Regions from separate parts of the Paenibacillus nuruki genome, predicted to be linked through region 1. Evidence: riboswitches for the same ligand, from Rfam matches in the RefSeq annotation. Region 1 holds a riboswitch; the other holds the start of a gene.

What was found. Region 1 has a riboswitch for FMN ahead of ribD (bifunctional diaminohydroxyphosphoribosylaminopyrimidine deaminase/5-amino-6-(5-phosphoribosylamino)uracil reductase RibD). Riboswitches for the same ligand answer to the same signal wherever they lie in the genome.
Region 2: linked by a shared signal. The riboswitch ahead of RCP16_RS12275 (DMT family transporter) and the one ahead of ribD (bifunctional diaminohydroxyphosphoribosylaminopyrimidine deaminase/5-amino-6-(5-phosphoribosylamino)uracil reductase RibD) in region 1 are both predicted to bind FMN.

What each region holds. Positions count from the first base shown of each region.
Region 1 covers NZ_OY725677.1:1,065,997-1,069,213, reverse strand. The annotation lists gene ribB (3,4-dihydroxy-2-butanone-4-phosphate synthase) at 1-35, opposite strand, end outside; gene ribE (riboflavin synthase) at 226-897, opposite strand; gene ribD (bifunctional diaminohydroxyphosphoribosylaminopyrimidine deaminase/5-amino-6-(5-phosphoribosylamino)uracil reductase RibD) at 940-2,040, opposite strand; FMN riboswitch at 2,503-2,663, opposite strand; gene RCP16_RS04755 (hypothetical protein) at 3,111-3,217, shown strand, end outside.
Region 2 covers NZ_OY725677.1:2,751,256-2,754,472, reverse strand. The annotation lists gene RCP16_RS12285 (hypothetical protein) at 1-473, shown strand, start outside; gene RCP16_RS12280 (hypothetical protein) at 539-835, opposite strand; FMN riboswitch at 1,223-1,381, shown strand; gene RCP16_RS12275 (DMT family transporter) at 1,518-2,498, shown strand; gene RCP16_RS12270 (family 43 glycosylhydrolase) at 2,685-3,217, opposite strand, start outside.

The DNA of each region.
Region 1 (3,217 bases):
TCGATAGAATGTAAGTGGGTAGATGCATGATTCATTGATATAACCTCCTTTTGAACTCTCTCGCGCTTTTACTGCCAAGCGCTTGCTGTAAGATATTTTGCTTTGCAAAAATCATTTTTTATTGAACTCTTTCGCGCTTTTACTGCCAAGCGCTTACTGTAAGATATTTTGCTTTGCAAAAATCATTTTTTTATTGAACTCTTTTGCGCTTATACTGCCAAGCGCTTACATATATCCATTTTCCTGCAAAAATTGACTGGTGATTGATGGCTTTTTCTGATGGGTTGCATCATTAGCTGTATTCGATTGGTACTGTAATAAATGTTCGACATATTTACCAAGCACATCACATTCAATATTGACCATGTCGCCTGCTTTGCGGTAAGCAAGCACTGTTTCTTTAAGCGTATGAGGAATAATCGAGATTGTAAACGAAGTGCTGGTTACCGATACTACCGTTAAGCTGATTCCATCGACTGTGATTGAACCTTTGGGAATGATATAACGAAATAAATCATGATCTGTCGGTGCAATCTGGAAAATCACAGCATTCTGGTTGCTCTGTATCTGCTCAATATGCGCTGTTCCATCGACATGACCTTGTACAATATGCCCTCCAAAGCGTCCGTTGGCGATCATCGCCCGCTCTAGATTAATCGGACTGCCTGTCGTCAGTTCTTTAAGACTGGACGACCGATAAGTCTCTGGCATTACGTCTACTGTAAACATCGAACCTGCAATCGTGGTTACTGTTAAGCAGACCCCGTTACATGCTACGCTGTCTCCAATTTGAAGCCCGTCCATAATACGTGATGCGTTAATACCCAGAACCATCGTTTCACCACGTCGTCCATTTTGTCTCAGTGTTCCTATTTCTTCGATCAATCCGGTGAACATAGATAGATATCCTCCTTTCGATAAAGCTGATCTGCTCCAAGGTTATAGGTGATGATAACGTGGTAATCCACTGATATAAACATTGTCCTCTAACGTCTCTATTTCGAGTTCATCTAAAGTGACTGCTTGATTCATTTTTTCAAATCCGTCAAATGCAAAAGTGGATAATGTACCCCCGATAATTTTGGGAGCAAAAAATAAAGTGATTCGATCGATCAATCCAGCTTCAAGCATCGAACCGTTCAGCGTACCTCCACCTTCTAACAGAATCGAAGATATCTCCAGTTCGCCAAGCTTTTTCAGCGCAAAAGGAAGATCCACATACGGGCCGCTACCACAGATAATGACTGTGATTCCACGTTCTTGTAGTTCATGGATACGATCTCGATTCGCTTGATATGTTGTGACAATAATCGTAGGAGCCACTTCTGTATTTAATAGTTTGGCGGTATCAGGAATACGAAGTTGCGAGTCAATCACAATTCGAGTCGGCTGAACACCTGTCACTTCTGTACGTGTGGTCAGCTCAGGATCATCAGCCAATACTGTACCAATGCCTACCATAATGCCTTGATGACGATGACGCATCGTATGAACGATCGTACGAGCATCGCTATTGGATATCCATTTACTATCTCCTGTGCGAGAAGCCAGACGACCGTCTAACGTACTAGCTGTTTTGAGCGTTACGAAAGGTAGCCCTGTTGTAATATATTTGTTAAATGTTTCGTTCAGTCGTTCCGATCGCTTAGCCAGTACTCCTGTCACCACTTCAATCCCATGACTGCGTAACTTTTCGATACCTGAACCAGCTACCTGTGGATTCGGATCTACTGCTGCCACCACAACCCGCTTCACTTTTTCTTTGATCAGACGATCACTACAAGGAGGGGTTTTGCCATAATGACTGCATGGCTCTAATGTCACATACGCTGTTGCACCTTCTGCTTGATCTCCTGCCATATTGAGCGCATGGACTTCAGCATGTCCGGTTCCACGTTGTAAATGGGCTCCCATCCCTACAATTCTGCCGTCTTTGACGACTACGCAACCAACAACAGGATTGATATCTGTCTGCCCTTGAGCCTTTTCTGCTAAATCTAGTGCTAGTGTCATGTAAAATTCATCATTGATTACGTTCATGATTAAGGGCTCCTTCGATACAATATATCTTTCATACCGCAACATGCAATGGATCATCTATACGGTAATGATTTAACATATTCGTATCCTCATATTTAGTTACTATTCATAATTTAATAACTAAATTATAAAGGTTAAAATGATACAATGACAAGCAAAAAGCCCTGTAAACCGGAATAATATCCGAATGTTTACAGGGCTTAACATCTTCATGTATAGGAGTAAGAATGGAATGTGCTTATTTGATGGCGATCGTATGTCTGTAAATGTACAGCACAAAACTGTATATCTACTATCGGCTCAGCTTGATCCACTGATCCAATATCAACATATTTTCAATATATAGACTATCATCAGAGACCAAATAAACCTGTTATCCACAGATTATTGCTTCCTGAAAATAGTAAACTATACACTCAAATAAGTGCATCTTAATTCAGAAATCGCTATGCAAGCGACTTCTGTATCCCTCTCCCATCCAGACTATACTGTCGGCTCCGGATTCTCACCAGATCCACCGTCTATGGTTATACAACACATAGCCGGGTCACGGACTTAGAGACCTATACAAACTTGATCTCAACACCGCCGGTGGGGAATTGCGCCCCGCCCCGAAGGATAACGTATGAAATTATAATCACGATTTTGCTGTGATGCTGAAATCATATCATCGAAACAATTAAAAATCAAGAAAGCTCCATTTTCACCTTTTTTGTAGATAGTCATTATGAATATTATTCTTTTGAAAATGACTTATCGCATGACTTGTCTATTACTAATATTGTATAATAAATTGACTTTTTTATAGTTAGATAATGTATGTTGTTGCCCATTGTAAGTTCTTTATTATTCACATAGAAAGGTGCTTGATGATGCTATTTATCCACAAAAAGCTTATTCGCAAACTGACTACACCGTACATAGAAGCTAATATGCAGATCTGTTATGCCCAGTCTCAAAGTTTTGCTTCCTATTCTAGTAAAACGATATTGCTCCTAAATCACGATAAGCTAATCATTTTATTTCTTAATTTTTTCTCATCAAAAGTCATACATACTCTAGAGATTCCAGTGACTGATCTACAGGAGCAGAATTATAATACAGGCAGTTTGCTGGATGCTTTATGGTCATTTCAAAGTAACGGTCAACGTTGGCGGCTTCGAATCATCAAAAAAAT
Region 2 (3,217 bases), 1.7 Mb from region 1:
GATTTGATGCATCAGATACGAATTATGAAGCTGAAGTCGATTGGGGTTATGGTAAGCAGACGTTAAGTCTTTCTAATGATAAAAAGTCTAAAGCAACCACATCAGGAGCCACATTGCCAGCAGATAGCAAAGCATTGTCTCTACTTGTAGATAATCTTCCAGGGAAATTGAAAAAGTGGAAAGATGGATCAAGCTGGGGTGAAAAGCAGCTAAAAGTGTCTCGTGCTTATGGACCTGTAGTAGCTAGTAAATATGAAGGAACATGGAACGGAATCGATGTGGATGTTGAAATTTGGCCCATTCGCAATGCTTCAGGAACAGGTACAGAGCCAGTGATAGAGATTTCGTTCAAAACCGATGATTACAATACAGCAGCAGCAGATCGTCAACAATTAATGAACTATTTGAATCAAGAAGGTTGGTTAGTACCACAAGATTCACTCAAAACACAATTGGTATTAGATCGTTACTAAGAACATCTATTTAAAAATAGACAAAAAAAGAAGCACCCTGCGAGGTGCTTCTTTTGGTTGTTCTATTAGTATCCGCTGCGTTCCATATTGCCCATACCTGCGAATAATGCTGCACCGAAAACAAGAAAGATAACAATGTAAATAACAATAACGATTGCTGCCCATAACAGTCCTGCTTTGGCATAGTTAGCTTTGGTAGGATGAGTACCGCCACCAAAAGCCCATACAAATAACATTACTAGATTGACAATTGGAATAGCTAACAATAAAAGTGTAAGCATCCATTCTTTCACACTAATAATAGAAGCAGGTGCATCCGGTTGCGCAGGCGGGTAACCATTGTTTTGCGAATTATAATCCAAATTTTTCTACCCCTCTCAATTATGTACTGAATATTGTGGAAACATGTAAAGCATCTATGATTATACAACTGTTACAGATATGTGACAATAGAGTAATGCAAAAGAAAATAGTTATATTTTCCATTTTTATCGACAAATCTATAAATGTATAGAAACATTCGATCATGACTAGACAGAAATTATATTTGTTGTATAGTATAGTTAATTGATCGGGATTAAATGTTTTAATCTATTGTTAGCTATTTATTTGTACAAAACTATTGCAAGTTACTAAAAGTATCTTTATAATGAGATATATTGAATGTTTGATACAAGAAAGTTTTCAAATCTTGTTTTCATGGTTAAACATGAGAGTAGCTAAATTATACTAACAAACCAAAATCGAATAGAGATCTTCGGGGTAGGGTGCAATTCCCGACCGGCGGTGAACATTTTTTTACAAGTGAAAAAATGGTAGCCCGCGACTCATTTTTCGTTTTATAGAGGAATGACTGATCTGGTGAGAATCCAGAGCCGACGGTAAAGTCCGGATGGGAGAAGATCAACCGATAAGCATGCCAGTGTATTGTAAAATACAGTTGCACGTTTATTTGATCAAGCCCCCGTTTATTGTACGTTGATAACGGGGGCTTTCCGTATGAGATCTCATATTCAAATTCTAATCACGTAGGGAGTTTGAATCATGGAAAATGCAAGTTATAACATCAAAACAGCATCATCAGCTAGACAGCGTCATATTAAAAGTGGATTTTGGCTTGTTTTTGTAGGCGCCGCTTTATGGGGCGTTGATCCACTGTTCCGAATTATTTTGCTGAAAACAATGACTTCAACTCAGTTGGTATTGTTGGAGCATTTGATTGTTTTTCTAGCGGCGGCTCCGGTATTATGGGTGAACCGTGCTGAATTAAAAGGATTAAAAATGCGCCATATTGGAGCGTTATTGTTCTTATCATGGGGTGGATCAGCAATTGCTACGATTCTATTTACGATGGGATTGGCTCATGGTAACCTCAATGCCGTCTTATTATTACAGAAATTACAACCAATCTTTGCCATCGTATTAGCCCGTATTATTTTGAAAGAAGTATTACCGCGTGGATTTGGCTGGTTATTTGCTTTAGCATTAGTCGGTACGTATATTTTAACTTTCGGATTCGCGATTCCGATTGGTCATATGAGTGAATTTGTACAGGTCGGTAGTTTATTTGCTCTAGGTGCAGCTGCATTATGGGGTGGATCTACAGTTATGGGACGCTTAATGGTGGGACAGATGAAATATGAGACCGTCACATCATTGCGCTTTATTATGGCACTACCATTATTGCTTGTATTAACTTGGCATGAAGGTGCAGCTTGGAGCCTATCTGCTGATTCTGGTGGTATCGCAGCGGTATCATTGAATTTGCTAGGTCAAGCCTTATTGCCGGGCTTGCTCAGTCTATTGATGTATTATAAAGGATTATCGACCACCAAAGCTTCGGTAGCAACATTAGCAGAATTGAGCTTTCCATTAGTCGGTGTCATTATTAACTGGATCGTATTTGGACAATTATTAACATGGGCTCAATTGGTCGGATTCTTGTTAATCTGGGTAGCGTTATTCTTTATTTCCAGACGTCAACAACCATCTGATGCCAAAACAGCAGTACCTTCTGCATCATAAGCTCTGTTGTATCAAAAAGAATATGTTCATCTATCTATAAATAGTAACTTTAATATCAAAAATCCTGTCTACCCAGCGAAATTCCGCTATAGTAGACAGGATTTTTTTAATTTGTATAAGATAGCGATGTCATAAGATATTGAATATTCAGTAGCTTGTCATCTCAAGTCTGAAAGCATCCTATATTTATTGAATACGTACTAGATCGAAGAAGTCTAACTCTCCATAACCATTTCCTTTACTAAAACGAATCGTATGATTACCTGCTGTCAACGATAGACGTTGCGTTGATAATCCCCAATTTTCCCAACCTTTATTCGTAATAAAAAAGTCTGTTGCATTATTGCTATCGACAGAAAGGCGCAGAGTAGACCAATCCAGTCCATCGGTGCCATTGCCTGTACGTGCAGCTAGCATATAGGTTCCTGTTGTAGGAACATTCACAGAATATTGTACATAACTGCCTGTTGTATCAATATGACCTGCTTTGGACGATCCTGAACCATTAGGGCTTGAAGAAGCATAAGCTGCTCCGCCAAAAGTTCCTTGCTCGCCTTCATAACGGTTGCGATCTGGTTCACCTGATGGAATAGCTATCTGTACATTCGGATTCAGTGGTTGACCAAATTGAGGTGTATTGTCTGTATTCCAGCTGAATTTCTGAGTGCGAATTTCTCGGTTCCAGCCTGAATTGTTGAATTTGGCAGCATGATATACAA